3 regions of the Aeromonas sp. FDAARGOS 1409 genome follow, and region 1 is predicted to be linked to each of the others. Evidence: predicted binding sites of a transcription regulator. Region 1 holds the regulator's gene; each other region holds the start of a gene.

Region 1 (9,643 bases):
CGCCGGCAAACTTGTTGGCGGCGATGATGTGGATGCCGAGCTGGGCAAAGTCCGGGTAGTAGCGGCTCACCGTCTCGCTGGCGGTGAGATCCAGCGCAATCAGGGCGTCGAAGCCGTGCTGCTCCAGCTGGGACAAGAGCTCCGGCCAGATCAGCGGTTTGGGGGCGAAATTGTCCTGCACCTTGAGCGGGTCCAGCCCCTCTTCGTCCAGCAACCCACCTTCCGAGCTGAACACCCCGTAGAGGGTGAGCGCCAGATTGAGCTCGTGCTCGAGGCGCGCCTTCTCGCGGGCGTAGAGCCCCAGCCAGTGACCGCCGATGTTGCCCTTGCCGAACACCACCAGTCCGACCCGGGTGGGACGGCTGAACAGGGCGCTATGCAGGGCGATGAGCAGCGGCTCCAGCACGATCTGGCGCAGCACGGCCACCAGGCTCAGGCCGTCCTTGGCCACCTGGACGAACTCCAGGGGCTGATCCGCCAGCAACTGGTAGAAGCGGTGGCACTGTTCGGCGTTGTCGGTGACGCCGGCTCCCACCAGGGCCACCAGGCTGTATCCCTCCTTCTGGATGAGGCCGGTGAAGTTGCCCTGCAACTGGAAGTCCCGTAACACCTCGAAGGCTCCTTCCGCCACCTCCAGGGTGTAGGCGAGGCGCAACACCCGGCGATCCGGCTGGCGCTGCAGGGTGAGCGGATGGAGGCGGTGGCGGGCCAGATGGGCCTCGATGGCCGCCACCGTCTGCTCATAATGGGTCTGCGGCAGCACCTTGAGCTCGATGAGGGCGATCTGATCCACCGAGGAGACGATGCGGGCACCGCCGGAGCGCGGAGCCCGGCGCAGGATGTGGGTGCAGCCCTCATCCGGGTTGTAGCTGCAGCGCAGGGTGAGGCGCTGGCGGCTGTCGGCCACCGGCTGCAGGGTGCGGGAATGGAGCACCGAGGAGCCGAGCCGCGCCAGCTCGTTCGCCTCGGCCAGACTCAGGCGCTCCAGCAGGCGAGCCTCCTTCACCCGGCGCGGGTCGGCGCTGTAGACCCCGGCCACGTCGCTCCAGATGGTGGTGGACTCGCCGTCCGCCAGCGCCGCCAGCAGGCTGGCGCTGTAGTCGGAGCCGTTGCGCCCGAGCAGCAGGGAGCGCCCCTCCATGTCGGCGGCGATAAAGCCGGTCACGACTATGCGGCCGGGATGCTCCGCCAGCCGCGCCTTGAGCAGCTCGCTGGAGAGGGCGGTATCCACCTTGACCAGAGCGCCGTCCTCGGCGCGCAGGAAGCTGCGGGCATCGAGCCAGGCGGCCGGCTCCCCCCGGCTGGTGAGCAGGGCGGCCAAGAGGCGCGCCGACCACACCTCGCCAAAGGCGAGCAGGCCGTTGCGCTCGAAGCGGTCGAACTGCCCCTCCAGGGTCTTGGCGATGAGCTGCATGTCGTCCGCCAGCTGCTGGCTGAGAGAGAGCAGCAGCTCCCCCTCCAGCAGACCGTCGATCAGGCTCTGCTGGTAGGCGTGCAGGGCCGTGATGGCTTCCCCTGCGGCCTCGTCCCCCGCCTCGGCCAGCTCCACCAGCTGGATCAGCCGGTTGGTGGTCTTGCCCGCGGCGGAGACCACCACCAGCTCGTTGCCCCCCACCTGTTGCTCGACGATGCTGGCGACCCGGCGATAACAGACCGGATCCGCCAGGCTGCTGCCGCCGAACTTGTGTACATGGCGCCGCTTGAAGACTGCCTCTGTTGACACCACACACTCTCCTTGTTGTTGTTCCATTACTTCACCTGCTCTGCCTGTTGTGCCAACTGCGCCTGTTCAAACCCCTGGGCCAGATCGGCCACCAGATCCTCACCGTGTTCGATCCCCACCGACAGGCGCAGCAACTGGGCACTGATACCCGCCGCCTGCTGGGCCGCAGGGGTCATGGCCCTGTGGGTCATGCTGGCCGGATGGGCCACCAGACTCTCCACCCCGCCGAGGGACTCCGCCACCGAGAAGAGGCGCAGCCCCGCGAGGAAGGCGCGCAGCCCCGTCTCGTTGCAATCGAGCTCAAAACTTAGCATGGCGCCAAAGCCGGACTGTTGACGGCGCGCAATGTCGTGGCCCGGATGGCTCGGCAGGCTGGGGTGATAGATCCGCTTGACCAGCGGCTGCTGCTGCAAGAAGGCGAGGATGCGATCCGTGTTCTCCTGATGGGTGCGCAGGCGCGGAGCCAGGGTGCGCAGACCCCGCAGGGTGAGGTAGGAGTCAAAGGCACCGGAGGTGAGCCCCAGGCAGTTGGCCCACCACACCAGGGAGTCGGCCAGCGCGGGCTCCTTCGCGATCGCCACGCCCCCCACCACGTCGGAGTGGCCGTTGATGTACTTGGTGGTGGAGTGGACCACCACGTCGGCGCCGAGGGCCAGGGGCTGTTGCAGCAAGGGGGAGAGGAAGGTGTTGTCCACCACCACCTGGGCGCCCGCCGCGTGGGAGGCCTCGGCGATGGCGGCGATGTCCACCACCCGCAGCAGCGGGTTGGAGGGGGTCTCCACCCACACCAGTGCGGGTTTCTGGGCCAGCGCGGCGGCCAGCGCCACCTCGTCTCCCTGATCCACGAACTGCACCTGGTAGTGGCCCTTGGCCGCCAGATACTCGAACAGGCGCCAGGTGCCGCCGTAGCAGTCGTGGGGGGCGATCAGCAGATCCCCCGCCTTGAGCAGAGCCGTGGTCACCAGGTGAACGGCCCCCATGCCGGTGCCGGTCACCACGGCGCCGGCCCCCCCTTCCAGGGCCGCCAGGGCGTCCGCCAGATTGGTGCGGGTCGGGTTGCCGGAGCGGGCATAGTCGTATTGACGGGGCTCGCCAAAGTCGGCAAAGGTGTAGTTGCTGGAGAGGTAGATGGGGGGCACCACGGCACCGTGCTGCGTGTCTGTCTCAATCCCGGTGCGTACCGCCAGGGTGGCCTTGTGGGTCATGTCACTCTCCTTGATGGGTTGCCGGAGCCGGTCCGCCTCGTGGGTCGTCCAGCCCCGCTCTCATTTTCGCTGGCCGGACTGCCGGCCCATGGTGCACCACACTACGCCACCTTAAAAAAGCCGTCAACACTTCTAGACGTCTAAATGGCTTTGCTGTTGGATTGCCATTGAATTCCTTAAGGGTTAAAATCCGCGCTCACGGCCAAACGACTACAGGTGGAACATGGGTACAGAGTGGAACGGCGACTACGTCAGCCCCTATGCAGAGCACGGCAAGAAGAGCGAACAGGTCAAGAAGATAACCGTCTCAATCCCGCTCAAGGTGCTGAAGGTGTTGACCGATGAGCGCACCCGTCGCCAGGTGAACAACCTGCGTCATGCGACCAACAGCGAGCTGCTCTGCGAAGCCTTCCTGCACGCCTTCACCGGCCAGCCGCTGCCCTGCGACGACGACCTGCGCAAGGATCACCCGGACAGCGTCCCCGCCGAGGCCCGCGCCATCATGGAAGCACTGGGCAAGGAAATCGAAGACTTCGACGCCGAGTGATCCGGCTGCCCATGGCAAACGATGCTTTCCCTTCGATGACGCGGCCCGGTGCCGCGTCATGCTTATCTGCCGCCTCCCCTTTCAGCCTGCGCCGCTACCAGAGCGACATGCAGAGCCACAGCCACGACCATGCCCAGCTGGTGATCCCCCTGGACGGCCCCCTCGAGATCGAGGTGCAGGGCCAGGGGCGCCGCCTCGCCCCGGGTTTTGCCTGCATCATCGCCCCCGGCCTTCGCCACGACTACGCCGCCGACCCGGTGCACGCGTTTCTGGTGCAGGAGAGCCACTGGCTGCCGGAGGCCCTGGGGGATCACCCCTTCGTCGAGCTGGATGAGGCCCAGCGCCACTACCTCGCCTTCCTGCACCGCATGGTGGCCGAGGGGCGCCACGTGACCGGCATGGATCAGGTGTGGCTGGGGCTGCTGACCGAGGGACGCGGCATGGGCCCCGCCGTCGCCCCCCGCATAGCCCCTCGTATCGCCAAGGTGCAGCGCCATATGGAAGCGCACCTCGCAGACCCCCTCACCAACGAGCGGCTCGCCGCCATCGCCTGCCTCGGCCAGAGCCAGTTCAAGCACGCCTTTCGCCAGCAGGTGGGCATGAGCGTCTCCCACTACCTCAGGACGCGGCGCATGGCGCTGGCCCGCACCCTGCTGACCCAGACCGCCCTGCCCATAGGCGAGGTGGCCAGCCGCTGCGGCTACCAGAACCAGGGAGCCTTCGGCGAGCGCTTCCTGGCCGAGACCGGACTGACCCCTTCCCTCTGGCGCCAGCAAAACGGCCGCCTGCCGTAACCGGTCGGCTCTTTGCCGAAGACAATCCCCAGGCATTCGAGGCATGCTGAGGCTCATGCAAGGTATGGGCAACGAGGAGCCAAGATGCAGACCATAAGCTGGCAGGATTTCGAGATGGTGGAGCTCAGGGTGGGCACCCTGGTGCGGGTCGAACCCTTCCCAGAGGCGCGCCGCCCCGCCTACAAGGTGTGGGCGGATTTCGGCCCCGAGCTTGGGGTGCGCAAGAGCAGCGCCCAGATCACCGACCTCTATCGGCCACAGGATCTGGTGGGGCGCCAGATCGTCGCCGTGGTGAACTTTCCCCCCAAGCAGATAGGCCCCATCCAGTCGGAGTTTCTGCTGACCGGCTTCTACCGGACGGACGGCGCCGTGGTGATCGCCATCCCCGAACAGGCGGTGGAGAACGGCGCCAAGCTGGGGTGAGACAACGGCAAGGCAACCAGAGAGCAGAGGCAAGAGAGGCGACCCCGGGGTCGCCTCTCTTCCTTGATGCTGACTGGCACGCTTATTTCAGCAGGCTGAACAGCAGGGCAGAGACCGCCAGGGCGCCGGTCAGCAGGATGAAGCCGTTGACCCAGCCGTGACGGAAGCGGGCCAGCGCCTCCACCTTGTAGATGGCCACCACCGGCATGATGAAGAGGATCATGGCGATGACGGGGCCGGAGAGGGTCTCCATCAGCCCCAGAATACCCGGGTTGATGACGGCGGCACCCCAGATGGCGAAGAGCATCAGGGCGATGCCGAGCTTGTCCGCCCTGGCCAGCGACAGGCCGGTGGGCTTGGCGATCAGGCTTTTCAGGCTCTCGCGGGCGCCGAGGAAGTGGCCGAGGAAGGAGGAGCTGATGGCGATGAAGGCGATGAGCGGCCCCAGGGTCACGATCACCGGGTTGTCGGTGATGTTGGCGAGATAGGAGAGTACCGAGACGTTCTGGGCCTTGGCCTCGGCCAGCTGGGCCGGGGAGAGGCTCAGCACGCAGGAGAAGACGAAGAACAGCACGAAGCCCACCAGCATGACGGTGGTGTTGCGCAGGATCAGGCCGCTCTTGGCCTCCGCCTGCTCGCCGTATTCCCGGCGCTGCACGTTGGCAAAGCCCGAGATGGCGGCGGCATGGCTGAAGGCGAAGACGGTGACCGGCAGCGCCAGCCAGACGGTGTTGAAGAAGCCCGTTCCTTCAAAGGCGGTCATTTCCGGCCACTGCCACTGGGGAATGAGGTAGCAGGAGAGGGCCAGCAGGATCGCCGCCAGTGGGTAGACCATGACGGCGAAGGCCCGCAGCATCGCCTTCTCGCCGGCCAGCATCACGGCGATCATGGCGAACACCAGCACGCCGGAGAGCATCACCCGATCCGGGGAGGCCATACCGAGCTGATTGACCATGAAGCTCTCCACCGTGTTGGTCAGCCCGACGCCGTAGATGAGCAGGATCGGGAAGATGGAGAGGAAATAGAGCGCCGAGATGAGGCGCCCGGCCATCTTGCCGAAGTGCTCCTCGGCCACCTCGGTGAAGTCGGCCTGGGGGCGCGACGACGAGAGCACGAAACGCGCCAGCCCGCGGTGGGCCAGGAAGGTCATGGGGCCAGCCAGCACGGCGACGATGACGAGGGGCCAGATCCCCCCCAGACCCAGGTTGATGGGCAGGAACAGGATGCCGGCGCCGACGGCGGTGCCGAACAGGCTGATGACCCAGTGGGTATCGTGGCGACGCCAGCCGGTGCTGGCCATGGTGGAGGGGGAACCGGACAGCTCCCGCGAGACCTCTGCAGATAAACTCATCGATAAATCACTTTTATATAGTATTAAAACCTAAAAACATTGTGCTCCTTTAGCATTTAATTCTCAAAAATGGAGGCAGGCAGATCTCACTGGCAAAGCCCTGTTCCACCAGTGAGATTGGGAGGGAATTTCAACCCGGATTATTCAGTTAATACCGGTATTAACTCAATACTTAGAATATAAGACCAAAATAAAAACCAGTGTCGATTTTTTATTTCGATTAATGGGCTACCTCCAGAATTAACTGAAATTTATGCCAGTGCAGCCAGATTGGATGTGATGATCCACTGCCATTATCGCCATCACTAGCGAATCTCCCTGAAATCCCCATGACCACCCAGTGGATCACACCAATGCAGTCAGGCGACCCTGTGGTCGCCTGATTGCATTCCCAACGAGATTGTCGACCCGTCAGTGGGCCAGAATGCGTCCCCAGTCGAGATCCGGGTCCCCCATCACGATGAAGTCCGGGTTCTCCAGCGACTCCGTCTCGTTGTAGCTCAGCGGTTGCAGCGCCAAGCTGAGGATGCGGCCCCCCGCCGCCTCCACGATGCACTGGGCGGCGGCGGTGTCCCACTCCCCGGTGGGGCCGAGGCGCACGTAACAATCCGCCACGCCTTCCGCCACCAGGCAGGACTTGAGGGAGCTGGAGCCAAGCGGGATCAGCTCGTAGTGGATGGTCGGATTGAGACGGCGGGTCAGGGTCTCCAGTTTCTGGCGGCGGCTGATAGCCACCACCAGGGAGTCGGGCTGATCGTGTTCATGGTGCATGGCGCTGATGGGGCGCACCTCGCCATTCGCCTCCTTGAAGGCGCCGTGGCCGCGCACCGCCCAGTAGAGCAGATCCGACTCGGGGGCATAGATGACCCCGAGCACGGGCACATTGTCCCGTACCAGGGCGATCAGGGTGGCGAAGTCACCGCTGCCGGCGATGAACTCGCCGGTGCCGTCGAGGGGATCCACCAGCCAGTACTGGCGCCAGTTCGCACGCTGGCTGAAGGGGATGTCTGCCGCCTCTTCTGTCAGCACGGGCACATGGGGAGTGAGCGCCGACAACGCCTGCTTGAGGTAGGCGTCGGCGGCAAGATCGGCACTGGTGACCGGGGTCGCATCCTCCTTCAACTGGCGCTCGAACTGGCCGCCACGGTAGATCTCGTGAAGGATCCGCCCCGCTTCGCGGGCGATCGCCTTGACCTCAGGTATCCAGGCCAACAACTCCTGCATGGTGCTTCCCTCTGTCTCTGATTGCCTAACCGCCCTGAACGGGCTAATCCTGCTGCTCCGCCAGCCAACGTTGGGCCAGCAGCAGGGCACTGATGCTGCGCGACTCGCTGAAGTCGGGGCGCGCCAGCAACTCGTCGATCCGGTTGAGGGGCCAGGGGATCACCTCCAGGGGCTCGGGCTCGTCGCCGACCCGCTGCTCGGGGTAGAGATCCCGCGCCAGCAGGATGTCCATCCGGCTGGAAAAATACCCCGGCGCCAGCGACACCTGCTTGAGCAGGGTCAGGCTGCTCGCCCCGAAGCCCGCCTCCTCCATCAGCTCCCGGTTGCCTGCCTCGATGGCGCTCTCCCCCGGATCGATCAGCCCCTTGGGAAAGCCCAGCTCGTAGGAGTGGGTGCCCGCCGCGTACTCGCGCACCAGCAGCAGGGTGTGGGCATCGAACAGGGGCACCACCATGACGGCGCCTCTGTTGCCGCCGCGCATCCGTTCGTAGACCCGCTCCTCGCCGTTGGAGAATTTCAGGTGGAGGGACTCCACCTTGAACAAGCGGCTCTCGGCCACGATCTCGGCCTTGAGGATCTCGGGCTTGCTCTTGTCGTGCGCCATGGTCTCGGCACTGAGGTGCACGGGGTTGCGCTTGTGGGGATCGCTCATCGGGGCTGACTGCTCGTTAAAAATCGTGCTTCAAGAGTAAACGACTCCCCAGGTGAACACCACGGGGCAAGGGCGGGAAAGATGCCCGAAAAATCCGTTATAATGCCCCCCATTTTTCCCCTCCCCCCACAGACATCGCGAGGCCCCATGTCGACTCCCCTGCCCTGGCACCAGATAGATACCGTTTTGCTCGATATGGATGGCACCCTGATCGACCTGCATTTTGACACCCACCTCTGGCAGACCCTGGTACCGGAACGCTACGCCGAGCGGCTCGGCCTGCCGCTGGCCGAGGCCAGGGCGCAGATCGAGGCGCACTATCAGGCCGTCAGCGGCACCCTCGACTGGTACTGCGTGGATTACTGGACCCGGACCCTGGGGCTCGACATCCGCGCCCTCAAGCAGGAGATCCTGGCGAAGATCCAGTGGCGGCCCCACGTCATTCCCTTCCTGGCCGCACTGCGGGCGGCGGGCAAGCGGCTGGTGCTCTTCACCAATGCCCATCCCGCCAGCCTGTCGGTCAAGGATGCGCACCTCGGCCTCGCCGAGCACCTCGATTTCATGGTGAGCACCCATGAGCTAGGGTGGTCGAAGGAGAGCCAGCACTGCTGGCAGGCACTGGCCGAACGGCTGGCGTTCGACCCGGCCCGCACCCTCTTCGTGGATGACAGCGAGCGGATCCTGCGCGCCGCCGCCGACTACGGCATCGGCTACCAGCTCGCCATCCAGAATCCGGACAGCCAGCAGCCCGAGCAGCGCATCACCGCCTTCCCCGCGATCCGCGACTACGCCGAGTTATTGCCGCTGGCCGTGTGAGGCCAACAGGGGAACCAAAGCTCACCGCCTTCCCCGTTATGCTCCGCAACTACGCCGGATGGCTGCCGCCGACCCAGCGGGCAGCGGGCAAACAAAAGGGCTGCCAGGGCAGCCCTTGTCGATCCCGGGTCGACTCAGCCCCGCCACGCCACCAGCCGATACTGCTTCTTGCCCCGGCGCAGCAGCAGGTAGCGGCCGAACAGCCGCTCCTCCACCCCCAACCGCTCATCCTGGCAGATCTCGCCGTTGACGCTGACGGCCCCCGCCGCCAGCAGCTCCCGGGCGATGCGCCTGGAATTCGCCAGACCGCTCTCCACCAGCAGGGTCACCAGATCCCTCTCCCCCGCGATGTGACTGCAAGGCAGGCCATCCTGCGCCAGCTGGGCGAGATCGCTTTCCCCAAGGCGTGCTACCTCGCCCCTGAACAGCAATTCGCGGATGCGCCGCACCGCCGCCAGCGCCCCCTTGCCGTGTACCAGCTCGGTCAACTCGTCCGCCAGCACCTGCTGGGCCAGCTTGCGCCCCTGCCGCTTGGCATCCTCCGCCTCCAGCGCGGCGATCTCGGCCAGCGGCATAAAGCTGTAGTAGCGCAGGAAGCGGTAGACATCCTCGTCCGCGGTGCCGAGCCAGAACTGGTAGAAGGCGTAAGGGGAGGTGAGCGCCGGGTCGAGCCAGATTGCGCCCCCCTCGGTCTTGCCGAACTTGGTGCCGTCCGCCTTGGTGATGAGGGGCAGCGTCATGCCATAGACCTGCGCCTGATGGAGCCGGCGAGTGAGATCCATGCCGCTGGTGATGTTGCCCCACTGGTCGTTGCCGCCGATCTGCAGGGTGCAGCCGAGGCGCTGGTTGAGCACGGCGAAGTCCTGGGATTGCAGCAGGGCGTAGGAGAACTCGGTGAACGAGATGCC
Region 2 (9,643 bases), 220 kb from region 1:
CGGATCCCCTCGAAGATGGCGCGGGCCAGCTGATCCTGATAGCTGGCGGTGGCCAGCAGCTTCTCTTCCGCGTGGTTGGAGATGAAGCCCGTCTCCACCAGCACCGAGGGAATGTCCGGCGCCTTCAGCACCGCCAGACTGGCGTGCTCCGGCGCCTTCTTGTGCAACCGGGCCACCCTGCCCATGGAGCGCAGGATCTGGCGGCTCACCTCATAACCTTCGGCCCTGGACTTGTCCATGGAGAGATCCAGGAAGGTCTGTGCCAGATAGGGGTTGGGATCGGATTCGGCCAATACCTTGCCGACGCCGCCGAGCAGCTCACCCTGCTTCTCCTGCTTCTCAAGCCAGCTGCCCATCTCGCGGTTGGCACGGTTGGTCGACAGCACCCAGACGGACGCGCCGCGCGGGGTCGAGTTGTGGAAGCTGTCGGCGTGCACCGACACCAGCAGATCCGCCTTGGCCTTGCGGGCGATCTCGGAGCGCTTGTTCAGGTCGACGAAGTAGTCGCCGCGCCGGGTCAGCACGGCACGCATGCCGGGCTCGCGATCGATGAGGGCCGCCAGCTTCTGCGACACCGACAGGGTCACCCGCTTCTCGTAGGTGCGGCGCGGGCCGATGGAGCCCGGGTCTTCCCCGCCGTGGCCGGGATCGATGGCGATGACGATGGCCTTGCCCTGTCCCCCGACTGGCGCGGGTTGTGCCGTGGCGCTGCCCTTCTCTTCGTAGGGCAGATCGATCACCAGCCGGTGGCCATAGGGACCGGCCGGCGCCAGCGGGAAGACCACTGGCTTGATGGAAGAGCTGAGATCCAGCACCAGGCGCAGGCTGCCTTGTTCAAGGGGCGTGCTCTCGCGGATTTTGCGCACCAGCTCGCTCTTGTTCTCGATGCGGGCCAGGTTGGCGGCATTGCTGGTGCCCTTCAGGTCAATCACCAGGCGGCTCGGGCCGGTCAGGGTGAAGTAGTTGAAATTGGGGGCACTGCTCATGTCGAGCACCACCCGGGTGTTGTCCGGCGACGGCCATACCCGCACACTCTTGAGCTGATTCGCCCAGGTGGGTAAGGCCATCAAGGAGAGAACAAAGACGAGGATCAAGCGCACTGAGATGACAACCGTTCCAGAATGGCTTCGCCGATAGCAGTGCGGGCCGCGATCTGGGCCTCGCGCTGCTCGTTAACATAGGTCAGGGTGATCTCGAGATCCGGGGCGGGCAGCCAGCCCTCCCCTTTCTCCGGCCACTCCACCAGGCAGAGGGTATCGGCGCCGAAGTAGTCGCGAATACCCATGAACTCCAGCTCTTCCGGGTCGGCCAGTCGATAGAGATCGAAGTGATAGACCTGCCACCTGGCCAGTTCATAGGGCTCCACCAGGGTATAGGTCGGACTCTTGACCTTGCCTTGATGGCCGAGCCCCTGCACCCAGCCTCGGGTCAGGGTGGTTTTGCCGGCCCCGAGGGCGCCGTGCAGAAAGACCGTGGTCGCCTGCTGGCACGCCTGCGCCAGCTGGCCGCCCAGGGCCACTGTTGCTGCCTCGTCCGGCAGTGTCATCATCAACGTTTTTGCCATGTTCTTCTTTTAACTTGTTACTGTGTCGGATTGACCAGACGGCGGATCCAGGGCAGCAGATCCGATGCCAGCATGCCCCTCTCCCCCTCGGCCGCAGCCAGGTCGGCCGCCTCGCCGTGGATCACGGCCCCGAGTCGGGCGGCCATCCCCGCAGGCCAGCCCTGGGCCAGGAGGGCGGCGATTATACCAGACAAGAGGTCGCCCATGCCGCCGCTGGCCATGCCCGGATTGCCCTCGTCGCAGAGGGCGATGGTCGGGCCATCGCAGATGAGCGACCCGGCCCCCTTGAGCAGCACCACGCCACCGTAGCGCCGCTGCAGCCGCGAAACGGCGGCGAAACGATCCGCCTCGACCTCGTCGATGGTGCAGCCCAGCAGGCGGGCGGCCTCCCCGGGGTGGGGGGTAAGCACCCAATTATCCCGATGACGGGGGGCCTGCGCCAGCCAATTCAATCCATCGGCGTCCAATACCAGTGGCTCCGGGGCCGCGAGGCGGTGCTCGAACCGGGCCCGGGCCCACTCATCCTGACCGAGTCCGGGCCCCAGCACATGCACCGAGGCCCAGGCCTCGTCCATGCCGGCCGGGCATCCCATCAGCTCGGGCTGTACCAGGCTGGCAGGGGGGGCGTCCGGATGCTGGCACAGGCGCACCAGGCCCGCCCCCGCCCGCAGGCAGGCCTGACCCGCCAGCAAGATGGCTCCCTGCATCCCCAGGTTGCCGCCCGTCAGCAGCACCCGGCCGCAGCGTCCCTTGTGGGCCGAGCGCGCACGCGGAACCAAGAGTCCCTTGAGGCGGGGATAATCGATCCGCTCGGCGGCGGGGATGACACCATCCTCGGGCCCCACCCCCAGGGGATCCCAGTCGAGGTGGCCGACCCCGTCCACCCCCTCCGCGGTGAGCATGCCCTGCTTGATACCGATGAAGGTGAGGGTGCGGGTGGCGTGCACCAGGGCGCCCATGGCGCGACCTGTATCGGCATTGAGCCCGGAGGGCAGATCCACCGCCAGCACGGGAACCCCCAGACCGTTGATGGTTGCGACGATCTTTGTCATGGAAGGGGAGAGGGGGAGCTGGACACCGGTGCCGAGCAGCGCGTCTATCACCAACTCCGGCAACGGCAGTGCCGAGTGTGCCAGCTCATCGGCCATCATCACGCTGCCTCCCGAGGCCAGCCACTCCTCGGCGGCCCGCCTGGCATCCCCCTTGAGCAGGCCGGGGGCCCGGGCGGCGATCACCAGGGGCTCGAGGCCGAGGCGCCTGGCGAGGCGGGCCAGCACATAGCCATCCCCGCCGTTGTTGCCCGGGCCGACGAAGATCCACCAGCGGCTGCTCTCGGGCCAATGATGACGGGCATAGTTGCACAGGGCGGCCCCCGCCCGCTCCATCAGCACATAGAGGGGCAGCCCCTCGCGCTCGGCCCAGCGCCGCTCCAGGCGGCGGATCTGTTCGGCCCGCCACAGGGGTTGTGCTAGACTGTCGCCCTCTTTCCTGCGGATAGCGTCCTCGAACACCTGTACCATGACGGCCCCCAAGCTTCATCATCCCATGACCCGGCAACTGGCACGCCATATTGCCACCCTGCGCCTGCCGCCCTGTCGGCAGAGGGGCAACGCAGCATGACGGCCGCCGAACTCGTACAGCTGGCCCACGATATCAAGCTCTGGGCACGGGAGCTAGGATTTGACCAGGTCGGCATCACAGACACGGATCTCGCCCTGGAGGAGCCCAGACTGCAGGCCTGGCTGGACGCCGGCCACCACGGCACCATGGACTACATGGCGCGCCACGGCATGATGCGGGCCCGCCCCCACGAGCTGCTGCCGGGCACCCTGCGGGTGCTGTCGGTGCGGATGAATTACCTCCCGTTCGAGGCGGGCTTCGCCGCAACCCTGCGCGACCCCACGCTCGGCTATATCAGCCGCTACGCCCTCGGCCGCGACTACCACAAGGTGCTGCGCAACCGGCTCAAGCAGCTGGGGGAGCGCATCGAGCGGCGCTGCGAGGCGCTGTTGCAAGGTTCGCAGGAGACCCTGGGCGAGTGGCGTCCCTTCGTCGATTCCGCTCCCATCCTGGAGCGCCCGCTGGCGGCCAAGGCGGGGCTCGGCTGGGTGGGCAAGCACTCGCTGCTGCTCAACGAGTCGGCGGGCTCCTTCTTCTTCCTGGGGGAGCTGCTGGTCGGCCTGCCGCTGCCCCTGGACGCCCCGGTGGAGAAGGAGCAGTGCGGCAAGTGCGTGGCCTGCATCAACATCTGCCCGACCGGTGCCATCATCGCCCCCTATGTGGTGGACGGCCGTCGCTGCATCTCCTATCTCACCATAGAGAACGACGGCCCCATCCCCGAGGAGTTCAGGCCGCTGATGGGCAACCGCATCTATGGCTGCGACGACTGCCAGCTCATCTGCCCCTGGAACCGCTATGCGGATGCGAGCCCAGAGCCCGACTTCAGCCCGCGCCCCACTCTGCACCGCCCGCCCCTGCTTGATCTGTGGGGGTGGAGCGAGAGCGATTTTCTCAAGCACACCGAGGGCAGCCCCATCCGCCGCATCGGCTACCGGCGCTGGCGCCGCAACCTGGCGGTGGCCCTTGGCAACGGTCCCGCCAGCCCGCAGGTCATCGAAGCCCTGCAGCAGGCGCTCGGCGAGGCCGAGCCCATGGTGGCCGACCATATCGAGTGGGCGCTGGCGACCCTGGCCAACCGCCAGCAGGAAGACCACAAGAAGACCCGCCTGCTGATCCGCTGCATCGAAAAAGGTCTGCCGGATCACGCATAGGCGATCTGGCCCTTGCCGGATCGCAGGCATTTTTTCATGCTCTGCCGACCATTGACCATCGGCACAATAAAAGGAAGATTCGGATGCAGATGTTGGGAGTAGATATTGGCGGGTCCGGGATCAAGGGCTGCCTGGTCGACACCGAGACCGGGGAGCTGATTGGCGAGCGCCACCGCATCGCCACGCCGCAACCGGCCACCCCGGCCGCCGTGGCGCACACCCTCAAGGCGCTGGTCGAGCATTTCCAGTGGAAGGGCCCGGTGGGATGCGGCTTTCCCGCCACCATCCACAACGGCATCGCCAAGAACGCCTCCAACATCGACAAGAGCTGGATCGAGACCGATGCCGCCCACCTGTTCGCCGACGTGACCGGCCTGCCTTGCTATGTACTGAATGATGCCGATGCGGCGGGCCTCGCCGAGATGCGCTTTGGCACCGGGCGGGATCGCCAGGGGGTGATCATCCTCATCACTGTGGGCACCGGCATCGGCACCGCGGTATTCGTCAACGGCCAGCTGCTGCCCAACACCGAGCTGGGCCACCTCATCCTGGAAGGCATGGTGGCCGAGCACTACTGCTCCGACGCCGTGCGCAAGCGCGAGGATCTCTCCTGGAGCCGCTGGGGCAAGCGCTTCAACAAGTACCTGGCCCGCCTGGAATTCCTCTTCTCCCCCGACCTCTTCATCCTGGGAGGCGGCAGTGCCGCCAAGCTCGACAAGTTCATCGACCGAATCGAGACCCGGGCCCCCCTGGTCGCGGCGGCAAACCTCAACCAGGCCGGCATCATAGGAGCCGCCCTCTACGGCGCGGCCCGGCAGAAGGGCTGACCCCTCCCCGTCATGCCCCCGACAGATCCGGCCCCTGCCGGGTCCCTTGGTTCAGATGTCGTCGAGCCGATGAGCCCCGTGCACCAGCCGGGTCAGCCGGGATCGCGCCATCGAGGCCAGGGCCTTCAGCAGTGCCCCCGTGTCCGGCGTGGGGCACTCCCGGGCAAGGCGCTCCAGCTCGGCGATGAGCCTCTCCTCCTGCTGCGACACCAGGGCCACTATCTCCTCCGGCTGAGTGCCGGCCGCCAGCGCCAGGCGCTCGCACTCCGCCAGCAGATCCTCGCCGAATCCCTGATCCAGCCAGGTCTCCTTGACCGCCTTCCCCATCTGCTCGCGATAGTCGTGCAGATGGGCCGCCGCCGCGTCTTCCCGTCCCTGCAGATAGGCCAGCAGCATCCGGCTGCGCTCCCCGTCCACCCTGGGGATCTGGCGCCCGTAGCTGAGCCCCTGCTGATGATGAAGCTGCTCGAGATAGAGCATCAGGTCCTTGATCTGTTGAAATCGCATCTCTCCCTCCTCCTGGCATCCACCTTCTGCCAGTATAAGGAGGTGGCGCCTGGTCCCGACCGAAAAATGGTTATTTATTGTTCTTCATCAAGGGGATGGTGAAGAAAAAAAGCCGCGGGATGCGCGGTGGGCGAGAGGCGGCGCCGGGGGGGCGAGGAGCCGGTCTACCACAGGCGGGCTCCGAGAGAAGCATCGAATAGACAAGTTATGGTTAATTTTCCAGGTTATATTCGGTCATGAATCATCAAGTCAGAATCTGATCTTGAGACTCCCGATCCCCCCTCGCCGCCATAGTCGGTGGACGGAAATCCTTATCCATTTTTTAGACGTCTAGACGTAAAAACATACGTTGACACAGCCATCCGGACATCTTAGCATCATCCTCCATGATGACAGAGCTACCCAGTGAAACCTCTGCCCAATTTACCCGCCTGTAGCGCCCTGTGCTTTAAGGCTGTTAGCACGGAAGAATCCATGATTAAGTTGATCGGTCTCAACAAAGTCTACGGTAAAGGCAGTGATGCCGTGCACGCCCTGCGTGACGTGAGCCTGCATGTGCCGCAAGGCAAGATCTTCGGGGTGATCGGTGCCTCCGGTGCCGGCAAGAGCACCCTCATTCGTTGCGTCAACCTGCTGGAGCGCCCCACCGAGGGCCAGGTCATCGTCGATGGCCAGGATCTGGTCGCCCTGAGCGAGCGGGATCTGACCCAGGCCCGCCGCCAGATCGGCATGATCTTCCAGCACTTCAACCTGCTGGCCTCCCGCACCGTCTCCGCCAACATCGCCTTCCCCCTGGAGCTCGCGGGCTGGAGCAAGGCGCAGATCCAGAGCCGGGTCAGCGAACTGCTGGCCCTGGTCGGGCTGGAAGCCCGCGCCCATGCCTATCCGTCCGAGCTCTCCGGCGGCCAGAAGCAGCGCGTCGCCATCGCCCGCGCCCTGGCGCCGGCGCCCAAGGTGCTGTTGTGCGACGAGGCCACTTCGGCCCTGGACCCGCAGACCACCCGCTCCATCCTGAGCCTGCTCAAGGAGATCAACGTCAAGCTGGGGCTCACCATACTGCTCATCACCCACGAGATGGACGTGGTGAAGGGGATCTGTGACGAAGTGGCCATCATCAGCGACGGCCGCCTGATCGAGCAGGGCGAGGTCGCCTGGTTCTTCAGCAACGCCAAGACCCAGCTGGCTCGGGATTTCATCCACTCAACCATCCACCTGGAAGTACCCCAGGAGTATCAGGAGCGGATGAGTGCGGAGCGTGTGCCCGGCAGCTACCCATTGGTCAAGCTGGGTTTCACCGGTGCCACCGTCGATTCGCCGCTGATTTCCGAGGTGAGCCGCCGTTTCAACATCGACATCAGCATACTGAGTGCGGACATCGAATACGCTGGCGGCGTCAAGTTCGGCTTCCTGCTGGCCGAGCTGTTCGGGGACGAGGCCCAGTGCGAGGCGTCCCAGCAGTTCTTCATCGACAACCACATTCAGCTGGAGGTAATGGGCTATGTCCGAAGCAATGACTAATCTGCTGCGCCCCATCCTCGGCGACTCAGCCATCCTATCCAGCTGGAGGTAATGACTCATGTCCGAAGCAATGATTAATCTGCTGGTCTCGGCCCTCGGCGACACCCTGATCATGGTGTTTGCCTCCGCCCTGTTCGGCTGCCTGCTCGGCCTGCCGCTCGGCGTGGCGCTGCACGTGACCAAGGCGGGCCAGATCCTGGCCAACCCGCTGCTCAACAGGATCCTGGGCGTCATCGTCAACGTGGGACGCTCCGTGCCCTTCATCATCCTGCTGGTGGCCATCATACCGCTGACCCGATTCATCGTCGGCACCAGTATCGGCACCATAGCCGCCATAGTGCCGCTGACCGTCGGCTGCATCCCCTTCATCGCCCGTCTGGTGGAAGGGGCCCTGATGGAGGTGCCGGACGGCCTGCTGGAGGCGGCCAAGGCCATGGGGGCCAAGCCCCTGCAAATCATCGCCAAGGTGCTGCTGCCCGAGGCCCTGCCGGGGATCCTCAACAGCATCATCATCACCCTCGTCACCCTGGTGAACTACTCCGCCATGGCCGGCGCCATCGGGGGGGGAGGTCTGGGGGATGTGGGCATTCGCTACGGCTATCAGCGTTTCGATCCCACCGTCATGCTGGTCACCGTGGTCATTCTGGTGGTGCTGGTTCAACTCATCCAGAGCGCGGGTGAGCGCCTGGTCAAACAATGTGATCATCGTTAATCGTCGATTTCTGACAGGAGGTTTTTATGAAATTGGGCATTAAATCCGCGGCAGCCGCGCTGCTGGCAACCCTAGTACTGGTCGGCTGCGGCCAGAAGGAAGAGAACAAGACCCTGAAGGTGGGCGCCATCGCCGGCCCCGAGACCGAGCTGGTGGAGACCGCGGCCAAGGTGGCCAAGGAGAAATACGGTCTGACCGTCGAAGTGGTCACCTTCTCCGACTACGTCACCCCGAACGTGGCCTTGAACGACGGCAGCGTCGACGTCAACGCCTTCCAGCACAAGCCTTACCTGGACGCCCAGATCCGTGATCGCGGCTTCAAGCTGGTGCCGGTCGGCAACACCTTCGTCTACCCGATCGCCGGTTATTCCAAGAAGATCAAGGCGCTGTCCGAGATCAAGGACGGCGCCCAGATCGCGGTGCCGAACGATCCGACCAACCTGGGTCGCTCCCTGATCCTGCTGGAGAAACAGGGCCTGCTGAAGCTGAAGGAAGGCGCCGGTCTGGAAGCCACCGTGCTGGACATCGTCGACAACCCGCGCAACTTCAAGATCGTCGAGCTGGAAGCCGCCCAGCTGCCGCGCTCCCTGGAAGACGTGGATCTGGCCATCATCAACAACACCTTCGCCGGTCAAATCGGGCTGACCCCGACCGAGAACGGCCTGTTTGTCGAAGACAAGGAGTCCCCCTACGTCAACCTGATCGTCGCCCGCGAAAACAACAAGGACGACGAGAAGGTCAAGGAGTTCGTCCAGTCCTTCCAGACCGACGAGGTCTACAAGAAGGGGACCGAGCTGTTCAAGGGCGGTCTGGTGAAAGGTTGGTAATCACTCACTCTGTAAAAAAGGCCACGCCAAGCGTGGCCTTTTTTTTTGCCCCCGTTATCATAGTCGGAAGCACGGCAACACGAAAAACAGAACAACAATGAAGAAATGGTATCTGGCCTACTGCAAACCCAAGGAAGAGGCCCGCGCCCGCGCACATCTGGCAGCCCAGGGCGTCGAATCCTATTACCCCATGGTCGAGATCGAGAAACTGAAACGGGGCAAACGGGTGCCGGTGCGGGAGCCCATGTTTCCCAACTACCTCTTCATCTATGTGGATCTGGAGGAGGTGACCCCGGTCACCCTGAAATCGACCCGCGGCATCAGCCGCATCATCCACTTCGGCAAGGAGTGGACCCCCGTCAGCAGCCAGCTGATCTACCAGTTGATGAGCCGGGACGACAGCGACGAGGCCCGCGCCAGCTATGCCCGTTTGCCGACCCAGGGAGACAAGGTGCTTATCGAATCCGGCCCCCTCGCCGGCTTCGAGGCCATCTATCTGGAGCCGGATGGAGAGAAACGGGCCATCCTTCTGGTCACCCTGCTCAATCAGGAGACTTGCAGCAGCTTTGAGAACCAGACCTTCCGCCGTCTGGAGTGACCGCGCAGCGTCTGATTCGCGGCGAGAAGCGCCCCCTTCGCCTTCTGGTCACCCTGCTCAATCAGGAGACTTGCAGCAGCTTTGAGAACCAGACCTTCCGCCGTCTGGAGTGACCGCGCAGCGTCTGATTCGTGGCGAGAAGCGCCCCCTTCGCCTGCTGGTCACCCACTCAATCAGGAGACCTGCAGCAGCGTCGAGAACTAGTCCTTCCGCCGTCTGGAGTGACCGCGTCCCACGGTGATCAACTTCTCCGCGGGTCACCCTGATCAATCAGGAGAACAGTGGCGGCATCGACCACCTGACATGCCGGCCTTGGGGC
Region 3 (9,643 bases), 240 kb from region 1:
TCGTTGCGGATGTCGTCGGCCCCCTTCCACACCTCCCCCACCATGTAACCGAGTGTGCCCCACTGCAGGCCGGCGGCCTTGCGTGCCGCGCTGGCCTGCTCCACCTCGGTGCGAATGGCGCGCCAGTCGTCGAGGCCGAGCTGATAGGCCTGATCGAGGCGCCAGCCGTCGATGCCGTACTGCTCGATCCAGTAGCGGGCCACCTCCTTGAAGTAGGCCAGGCTCTCGGGCTGGCTGTAGTCCACCAGCTGGCCCGGGTAGCCGGCGCCACCGCTCTTGAGGGCGGGCAGGCGACCCTCCGGCGAGGGCTTGCTCACCCCTACCTTGTTGACGTGGCCGAACACCCCGTCGAGGAAGACATGGAGCCCGCGCTGGTGGGCCGCGTCCACCAGGGTCTTGAGCTGGGCGTTGCTGCCGAAGTTGGGATCCACGTTGAAGAAGTCGCAGGCGAAGTAGCCGGTCGCGTCCAGCCGGTCGTCCCCGGCCTGGCCGGCGCAGGAGTCGAACACCGGGGTGAGCCAGATGGCGTTGACGTTGAGGCTCTTGATGTGGTCCAGGCTGTCGATGATCCCCTGCAGATCGCCGTTGTGCCGGGAGGGGCCGTAGCCGACGCCGTAGTTGGCGCTGCCGTCGCCATCGACGAAGGACTCCACCATCACCTGGTAGGTGCGCAGGTTGCAGGCCGGCTGATCATCCCCGTAACAGGCGCGGGCTGCAGCCGGGGGGTCAGGATTGACCACCGGTGGCTCGGTCTCGGTGCTGGAGCCACCGCCCCCGCTGCCGCAAGCCGTCAGTAACAGGGCGGCCCCGATCAGGCCGCCACGACGTAACGTTCCTTGTTTCATTGTTATCTTCCCGCTGTGGTGGTGTCGGCGCAAAAGGCGCCGCCTTTGAGGCCATGATAACGGCCGGAGCAGAGCGGGTCTGTGACTGAAAACGTTACCTGCCTCAACGAGTTAGCAGGCCACGCTCAATGCGCATTGCGATCGTGGAAGGCGTCGCGCTCGTCGATGGGCAGGATCAGGTGATAGACCTCCTGGGCCGAGAGGGTGCAACCTGCGGGCCACTCCAGCTGGTGGCGGCGATTGATGAAGACCCGGGCGAAGCGTCGCTCGGTGTCGATGGCGGCAAACAGCGGCTGGTGGCGCCAGGGGGTCAGATCCAGTACGCCCGTGACGCCGTCGGAGAGCACCACGAACAGGCACCATCCCCGCAGATATTCCACATCGATAAAGACCGGCATCCCTTCGGCTCCGATTGAGAAATTCGGCGCCATTATAGGCAAGCAACCCTCCCCGCTTTGCCGGGAGGATCACAGTTTTTTCAGCCGTTTATCTCGTAGTGGCCCGGGCTGGCCCCGGATCCGCCCGTTCCGGCTGCCGCCGGAGGCAGGTCAGGCCACCTCGCGCACCTTCACCCCTCGCCATGGACGAAGGAGACTCAGGCATGGGGGAAGCAGGGCAGGGAGCGGCTGAACCTGTGCTCGAACACCAGGGAGGTCTCGAGGTGCACCACCTCTTCGCGGGAGGTGAAGTGGTCGAACACGAAGTTGCGCAGGTGCTCGGTGTCGGAGACGCACAGGTGCACCAGGAAGTCATCCTTGCCGCCCATGTGGAACAGGCTGATCACCTCGGGCAGCGCCAGGATGGCGTCGCGAAACGCATCGATGATCTGGCGGCTGTGGCGCGCCAGCTGCAACGAGACCATGGCCTGGATATGGCCGCCCAGGGCCTGGTAGTCCACCTCGCAGTGCGCCCCCTTGAGCACCCCGTCCTGCTGCAGCTTGCGCACCCGCTCCAGGCAGGTGGACGGCGCCACCCCGACCAGGGCCGCCAAGTCCTTGTTGGTCATGCCCGCATCGCGAAACAGATGGGCCAGGATGTCCAAGTCCAGTTGATCCAGGTTTCTCATCTCTACTCCTTCCATCGCTCGATTTTTTTAGACTCTGCCCGTAAACCGGGACGAACACAACGCGGATTGACATCGCCCCCGGCGCCCCTATGCTGTGCCGCACCCCAGCGGGAGGCCAAGCCATCCCGCCTATCCCAGCCACCACGAGGACCCCCATGCTCAGTGCCCACCCCTTCTGGAGCCTGGAGGTGTTGCGCCTCGACGGCCAGCTGTTGCTCACCCCCTGCCCCGGCAGCCAGCAGGTCCCCATGGAACAGGCTCTGGCCCAGTTGCAGCTGGCCGGTGCCGGCGGAGTGCTCACCCTGATGACGCAGGCCGAGCTGGCCGACCTCGGCATGGGAACACTCGGCTCACGGGTGGAGGCCAGAGGCATGGGCTGGTTCCACCTGCCCGTCGCGGACGACCAGGCCCCTGACGACGCCTTCGAACGGGCCTGGCCCAGGGTGTTGCCCGAGCTGCTCGCCCTGCTGCGGGAGGGGCGCCACCTGGCCATTCACTGTCACGGGGGGAGCGGTCGCACCGGGCTGGCGGCGGCCCTGCTGCTGATGAGCCAGGGCCAGCCCCAGCAGGAGGCCATGGCCTGCATCCGGGCCAGGCGGCCCCGCGCCTTCACCCTGGCCAGCCACCGCCACTGGCTCGACACCCGGGGACGGCGGCTGGCCGGGGCCGACTGAGGCGTTACTGCCCCTTGGGCTGCTGGTAGGTGAACACCTTGCCGATGTCTTCCACCCTGTAGCTGGTCAACTGATAGACGTAGTAGTTGAGCCAGTTGGAAAACAGCAGGTGACCGTGGCTGCGCCAGGTGGCGCGCGGGGTCTGGTCCGGGTCGTTGTCCGGGTAGTAGTTGACCGGCACCACAGGGGAGAGGCCGGCCGCCAGATCCCGCCGGTACTCGCCGTCCAGGGTCAGGGCATCGTATTCCGGGTGACCGGTGACGAACACCTGGCGGCAATCCTTGGTCGCCGCCAGATAGACCCCCGCCTCCTCGGACTCGGCGAAGATCTGCAGATCGGTGTGGGCACGGATGAGATCCCCGTCGAACGCCGCGTAGCGGGAGTGGGGGGCGACGAACTCGTCGTCGAAGCCGCGCAGCAGCGGCTCGTGCTCGTCGAGACGGTGGTGACGATAGACCCCGGAGAGCTTCTCGCCGTGGGTCTGCTTCTCCATGCCATAGAGCGCCTTGAGCGCCGCCTGCACCGCCCAGCACAGGAACAGGGTGGAGGTCACGTGCTGATGGGACCACTCGATGATCTCGACGATGCGGGGCCAGTAAATCACCTCCTCGAACTCCACCAGCCCGAGCGGCGCCCCCGTGATGATCATGCCGTCGTAGTTGTTGCCGCGCACCTGTTCGAAGTCGTGATAGAAGTTCTCCAGGTGCGCCTGGGGCGTGTTTTTCGACTCCCGATCGTCGATGCGCAGCAGATCCACGTCCACCTGCAACGGCGAGTTGGAGAGCATTCGCATCAGCTGGATCTCGGTCTCGATCTTCTTGGGCATCAGGTTGAGGATGAGCACCCGCAGCGGGCGGATGTTCTGGGTGACGGCCCGGGATTCCGTCATCACGAAGATGTTCTCCTGCCCCAGCACTTCGGCGGCGGGCAACTGGTCCGGGATCTTGATCGGCATGCTGACTCCCTGTACTGCATCGGTAAATATGTCTGGACATCTAGAAGCCTATAATAAAGCGCTCATCCTGTCATCAGATACCTTTTGTATTCACCCCGGCCTTTGACTAGCATACGGCTCAGTGTGTCTCTCGTGCCCAACCCCATGACAGGAATCAAGATCTCGGTCGACCGGCTGCAAGTCGGCAATTACGTCTCCCTGCCGCTGGGGTGGCGTGAACACCCCTTCCTGTTCTCCAGCTTCAAGCTCAAGAGCGAGGAGGAGATAGAGCTGATCCGTCGGCTCGGCCTCAAGCTGGTCACCATCATCCCCGACAAGAGCGACACGCCCCCCAAGCCCCTCGGCCAGGACACCTCCCACGAGGAGGACGGCGAGGCGCTCGTCGCCCGCCAGCAGGTGATGGAGCAGGAGAAGACCCGGCGCATCGAGCAGTTGCAGCGCTATCGCCGCGACCTGCAGCAGTGCGAGAAACAGTTCCGCCAGTCCCTGGCCCAGGTGCGCAACCTGATGGGCAAGATCCAGTCCCGTCCCCTCAACGCCATCAACGAGGCCCAGGAGCTGATCAACGCCATGACGGAGCAGCTGCTGTCGGTGGACGAGATGGTGCTGCACCTGGTGTCGGACAGCGCGGACGGCAACAGCCTCCAGTTCCACTCCCTCAACGTCAGCGTGCTCAGCATGCTGCTGGCCAGGGAGTGCAAGTTGCCGGCCGAGGCGATCCGCCAGGTCGGCATGGGGGCCCTGTTCCACGACATCGGCAAGCTCAAGCTGCCGAGCCAGCTGCTGCGCAAGACGGAGCCGCTCACCAAGCCTGAGCTGAACCTGATGGCCCAGCACCCGCGCTACGGGCTGGAGCTGCTGAGCCTGGCCAAGGATTTTCCGGATCCCGCCAAGCTCATCGTGCAGCACCACCACGAATACCTGGATGGTAGCGGGCCCCAGGGGCTCAGGGGCACCCAGCTCGATCCCCTCACCCAGATCGTCTCCCTCATCAACGAGTACGACAACCTCTGCCACCTGCAGGCCAAGGTGCCCTATTCGGCCCTCGGCAGCCTCTACAAGCAGCGCAAGGCCCAGTTCAACGCCGATCACCTCGGCATGCTGATCCGCCTGATGGGGGTCTACCCCCCGGGCAGCGTGGTGCAGCTCTCCAACGGCCAGGTGGGCCTGGTGATGTCGGTCAACGCCTCCCGCCTGCTCTACCCCGCGGTACTGGTGTATGATCCCCGCATCCCGCGCCAGGAGGCAGCCATCATCGACCTCGACGAGGCCGGGCTGACCATCGCCAAGGTGATCCACCCCAAACGCCTGCCCCCCGCGGTGTTCGAGTACCTCAACCCGCGCACCCGGATCAGCTACTACTTCGAACACGGCAAGCCCTGATCGGGCGCCGCCCACCCAAGGAGTCCCCATGCGCATCGAGATCATCAGCACAGGCGACGAGATAGTGACCGGCCTGGTGGTGGACACCAACGCCGCCTGGCTCAGCGCCCTGCTGCTGGAGCAGGGCTGGCAGGTGCGCCGCCGCGCCACCGTGGGGGACAACCTCGCCGACCTGAAGGCCGTGCTGCGCGAGAGCAGCGAACGCGCCGAGGTGGTGCTGGTGTGCGGCGGCCTCGGCCCCACCGCCGACGACCTCACCGCCCAGGCGGCAGCCGAGGCGTTCGACCAACCCCTGACCCTGTTCCCCGACTGGCTCGCCACCATGGCCGAGCGCTACGCCAGCCGCGGCCGCACCATGGCCGCCAGCAACGCCAAGCAGGCCTGGCTGCCACAGGGTTGCGAGATCCTCGACAACCCGGTGGGCACCGCCTGCGGCTTTGTGGTCAGCCACCCGGCCAGCCAGGGCCAGAGCCGACTCTTCTTCACCCCGGGCGTGCCGTTCGAGTTCAAGCAGATGGTGCGCGAGCAGATCATGCCGCGTCTCAAGGCGCTGGCGGGGGAAGCGACGGATACCGAGCTGCGCCGCTTCTACACCTTCGGCATCTCGGAATCCGCCCTCTCGGACCGGCTGGATGCGGCCCCCTGGCCCTCCGGCATAGAGCTGGGCTACCGCTCGTCCATGCCGCTCATCGAGCTGAAGCTCATCGGCCACGGGGCCAGCGCCGCCGACATGGATGCCGCCGAGGCGCGCCTGCTGGGGGAGATTGCGCCCTGGCTGGTGGGACGGGGCAACGAGGAGCCGGCCAGCCAGATCCTGGCCCTGCTGGGCGCGCGGCCGCTGCACCTGCGAGAAGGGGAGAGCCGGGGCGCCCTGCTGGCCATGTGCCATTTCCACCCCGGGCTGGAGGCGCACTTCAGCCACAGCCTCCCCGCCGACCTGATGCAGCTGGCGGTGCCCGCCGCGCCCCTGAGCCTCACCATAGGCCGTGCCGGGCCGGACGGCGTGCCCCTGCTGCTGTGCGCCGACGGGCGGCAGTTTGGCCAGACCCTCAAGGTCAGCCACCCGGATCCCGAGAGCGGGCGCCGGATCCTCGCCTTCGCCGCCCTCGACATGCTGCGCCGCCACCTGCAGGGGCTGCCGGTGCTCGCCGACTACCTCACCCTGACGAGAACGGCCAGGCGCCAAGGCTGAACCTTCGCACTAGAAGGCGGCAAACCCCAGATCCCCGTGGACCCAGTACCCGGCGAGCGCCAGGGTCAGCAGGCAGAAGGCCCTCTCGTAACCCCCGCCGCTCCTGAGGGGCAGGCCGGGCAGGCGAAAACGCCGACGCCAGGGCCAGAGCAGGGGAATCCCCATGGGGGTGAGCCAGTCCCCCAGCAGATGGCTGAGATAGCCCACGATGAGGGCATCCTTCACCGCCCCTGACAGCAGCCAGGTGGCCTCCACCTGTGCCAGCCCCCAGACCCCCATCCCCACCGCCAGCAGGCTGTGGGTGAAACCGCGATGGCCGAACAGGCGGGAGAGGGGCCCCGAGAGCCAGGGCAGCTGTCGCCCGAGCAGGGAGTGGGGATGGTCCAGATCCGGCAGCAGGGCGCTGGCCAGGGCCATGGGGACCAGGTGCCAGAGGCTGGCATCGGCCAGGGCCGGGGTGAGCTCGGCCTTGTGGGCAAGCAGGACGCAGGTGACGGAAAACAGCAGGTGGCCTTGGGCGGTCATGGGGCTCGTTCGGTTGGACAAAAAAAGGGGCTGGTCGGTGGCGACCAGGGCCATCTCCCTGGGGCGGCGGCAGATTAAAATCTCTCTCTTCCTGCCTGGCAAGGTGAATCGTATTGCCACTCTCAACTTGATGGACACTCTGGACAGCGAAAGCATAAAAATTCAGCATGTTGCGCTAAAAACCCGCAATGCGGCACATGGCATGTGCCGACTCCGCCCCTCTCCCGTCAGCCGATATTTCCTCAACCCGGTTCACCCATTTGCATTCAGATCGTTGACCCGGAAGGAAAAATACCCGAATACTGCGACCTGGGCCGCCCCGGCGGCATCGGTTTTCGGCAAGGACCTGCCCCGTTCGGGCAAGCCGGACAGGCGCAACGAGGGAGGCACCCGGTGTTAAGCAAAGCGTGGTTTCAGCTGTCGGCCGACATGAACTATGTCTGCCTGCGCATCGCCCCTGGCCTCACCGAGCCCGTCCGGGAGGACGATGTCCTGGCCCTGCTGCGCCTCTCCAATTGCCGGCGCTATCAACCCCTCGACGAGGGGATCCGCGAGGCCGTCACCCTGCTCAACACCCTGACGTCAACGCCGGATGCCCCAGCCCACCCGCCCGTGCCCGTGGCCCGGCGCCAGGACGCCAGGCTGCTGATCCAGGTGGACAAGGACCAGATGAGCGCCAGGGCGCAGATCACCGCCGACTGGGGCGGCCAGCCCCTCACCCTGGCGCAGTTGCGGGAAGCCCTGGCGGCCAGCCCGGTCAAACAGGGGGTGAGCGAGCGGCTGCTCGCCGCCGCCGTCCTGGCCGCCGGCGAGGCGGCCCCCGGCGCCCTGCTCAGCCCCGTGATCGCCCTGGGCAAGGCGGCGAAGCACGGCCTGGATACCCGCCTGGAGAGACTGGTGGCGACCGCGGCCGAGCGGATCCTGACTCCCCAGGAGCTGGACCACGGCAAGGTGGACATGCGCGACCTCGGAACCCTGCTCACCGTCAAGGCGGGGGCTGCGCTGATGCGCCGCCACCCCGCCACCCAGGGCGTGGACGGCTTCACCGTGACGGGCCAGGTGCTGCCGGCCAGGTCCGGCAAGGAGAGCGCCATGACGGCGGGGGAAGGCACCTGCCTCTCCCCCGAGGATCCGGATCTGCTGCTGGCGACCCGCCCCGGCCTGCCGTGCCAGGAGCGGGCCGGCATGCGGGTGGACGAGGTGCTGAGCGTCAAGCAGGTCGACATCCGCCATGGTCACGTCGAATTCGAGGGCTCCCTGCTGGTCACCGGGGACGTCATGCCCGGCATGCGCGTCAAGACCAGCGGGGACGTGGTGATCGGCGGCTTCGTCGAGGGGGGCTATATCGAGTCAGGCGGCACCATCACGGTGCGCAACGGCATCATAGGCCGCAAGCAGGGGGAGGACGAGTACCTCTGCCACCTCAACGCCGGGGGCGAGATCCACGCCGGCTATGCCCAGTACGCCAGGCTGGAGGCCGACGGCGACATCCAGATCCTGAGCCAGCTCAGCCACTGCTACTGCCGCAGCGGCCAGGATCTGAAGGTGGGGGACAGCGCCATGCGCAAGGGTCACCTCATCGGCGGCGTCAACATCGCCAACCGGCTCATCATGGCCCCCGTGCTCGGGGCCTCGGCGGCGAACCGGACCAGGCTGCAGATCCTCGGCGGCTACTTCAGCCAGAAGGAGCAGGAGCTGGCCCTGCGCCAGCGCAAGCAGGCCTGCCGGGAGCAGATAGACAAGCTGCAGGACCTCATCCTGCGGCTGCTGCAACTGCCCGGCGACAAGCGCAATCCCGAGACGCTGCAGAAGATCAAGGCGCTGCGCACCCGCCAGCTCGACGAGAGCAGATCCCTGGACGAGCAGTTGGTCGAGGCGCAGCAAGCGCTGCAGGCGCTCATGGCCAACATGGACATCATCGCCACCCAGCGCCTCTTCCCCGGCGTCGAGGTGGAGATGGCCCATCACCACAACAGGGTCGACATCGAGCACGGCCCCATCCACTTCGCCATCCGGGAGGATCAGCTGCAACTGACCCCCTATCAGGGCCAGCGCTAAGGCGCCAGTCAGAGACAGCACCGCCCATGCAACCGTTCAACTCGTGATCCCGGCGGCAATTTTCGCTACACTCGGCCTCCCCATGGCCCCACAGGGCGGGCCGGCCAGACTCAGGTAGTGAGAAGATGTACAAGCTGATCGCATTGGATATGGATGGCACCCTGCTGACCCCAGAGGGCCGGATCTCCCCCCGCACCCAGGCCGCCATCACGGCGGCTCGCGCCAGGGGCGTGACCGTGGTCCTGACCTCGGGTCGTCCGCTGGAAGGCATGACGGCCTATCTGGCCGAGCTCGGTCTCACCGGCCAGGATGACTACGTCATCTGCTACAACGGTGCCCTGGTGCAGCAGGTGGCGGAGCAGCGCATCATCCGCAGCCAGTTGCTGACCGGCAGCGACGCCAGCGCCATCGCCCACCTGGCCAGCGAGCTGGGGGTGAACGTTCACGGCTTCTCCGTGAGCCAGGGTCTCATCAGCCCCAGGGTCAGCCCCTACACCGAGCACGAGTCCCGGCTGATCAAGATGCCGATCAACCTGGTGGACTTCGCTACCCTGCCAGCCGACGAGCAGATCATGAAGGTGATGATGATAGACCCCGAGCCCCTGCTCTCCCGCGCCATCGCCCGGCTGCCCGCCGAGCTCTACGAGCGCTATACGGTGGTGCGCAGCTCCCCCTACTTCCTCGAGTTCATGAACAAGCGCAGCAACAAGGGCACCGGCGTGGCCGCCCTGGCGGAGCACCTGGGCCTGACCGCCGCCCAGGTGATCGCGGTGGGGGATGCGGGCAACGACCGCCACATGATCGAATATGCCGGGCTCGGCGTGGCCATGGGCAACGCCACCGACGAGATCAAGGCGCTGGCCCGGCACACCACCAGCCGCAACGACGAGGACGGCGTGGCCAGGGTGATAGAAGAGTTCATCCTGACAGCCTGAGTCGACGAGG

The links. Region 1 encodes MetJ, which represses methionine synthesis genes. Its sites were predicted from a motif close to AGANNTCTAGANNTCT; they were not measured.
Region 2: the regulator MetJ is predicted to act here: its motif matches at 5,994-6,009, upstream of metN (methionine ABC transporter ATP-binding protein MetN).
Region 3: the regulator MetJ is predicted to act here: its motif matches at 3,567-3,582, upstream of metA (homoserine O-succinyltransferase).

What each region holds. Positions count from the first base shown of each region.
Region 1 covers NZ_CP077395.1:716,150-725,792, forward strand. The annotation lists gene I6L39_RS03335 (bifunctional aspartate kinase/homoserine dehydrogenase II) at 1-1,750, opposite strand, end outside; gene metB (cystathionine gamma-synthase) at 1,750-2,928, opposite strand; gene metJ (met regulon transcriptional regulator MetJ) at 3,152-3,475, shown strand; gene I6L39_RS03350 (AraC family transcriptional regulator) at 3,511-4,269, shown strand; gene I6L39_RS03355 (tRNA-binding protein) at 4,354-4,692, shown strand; gene I6L39_RS03360 (aromatic amino acid transport family protein) at 4,775-6,043, opposite strand; gene cysQ (3'(2'),5'-bisphosphate nucleotidase CysQ) at 6,455-7,267, opposite strand; gene nudE (ADP compounds hydrolase NudE) at 7,311-7,919, opposite strand; gene yrfG (GMP/IMP nucleotidase) at 8,067-8,735, shown strand; gene tyrS (tyrosine--tRNA ligase) at 8,870-9,643, opposite strand, start outside.
Region 2 covers NZ_CP077395.1:500,437-510,079, forward strand. The annotation lists gene I6L39_RS02310 (N-acetylmuramoyl-L-alanine amidase) at 1-1,067, opposite strand, end outside; gene tsaE (tRNA (adenosine(37)-N6)-threonylcarbamoyltransferase complex ATPase subunit type 1 TsaE) at 1,091-1,564, opposite strand; gene I6L39_RS02320 (NAD(P)H-hydrate dehydratase) at 1,582-3,084, opposite strand; gene queG (tRNA epoxyqueuosine(34) reductase QueG) at 3,181-4,335, shown strand; gene ppgK (polyphosphate--glucose phosphotransferase) at 4,419-5,162, shown strand; gene I6L39_RS02335 (hypothetical protein) at 5,214-5,669, opposite strand; gene metN (methionine ABC transporter ATP-binding protein MetN) at 6,144-7,187, shown strand; gene I6L39_RS02345 (methionine ABC transporter permease) at 7,246-7,899, shown strand; gene metQ (methionine ABC transporter substrate-binding lipoprotein MetQ) at 7,926-8,726, shown strand; gene rfaH (transcription/translation regulatory transformer protein RfaH) at 8,824-9,324, shown strand; partial or broken gene I6L39_RS20370 (transcription/translation regulatory transformer protein RfaH) at 9,345-9,437, shown strand.
Region 3 covers NZ_CP077395.1:958,369-968,011, forward strand. The annotation lists gene I6L39_RS04550 (alpha-amylase family protein) at 1-845, opposite strand, end outside; gene I6L39_RS04555 (DUF2442 domain-containing protein) at 971-1,243, opposite strand; gene I6L39_RS04560 (Lrp/AsnC family transcriptional regulator) at 1,441-1,911, opposite strand; gene I6L39_RS04565 (tyrosine-protein phosphatase) at 2,067-2,585, shown strand; gene metA (homoserine O-succinyltransferase) at 2,590-3,540, opposite strand; gene I6L39_RS04575 (HD-GYP domain-containing protein) at 3,685-4,923, shown strand; gene I6L39_RS04580 (CinA family nicotinamide mononucleotide deamidase-related protein) at 4,952-6,115, shown strand; gene I6L39_RS04585 (metal-dependent hydrolase) at 6,125-6,640, opposite strand; gene I6L39_RS04590 (DUF342 domain-containing protein) at 7,034-8,698, shown strand; gene yidA (sugar-phosphatase) at 8,824-9,633, shown strand.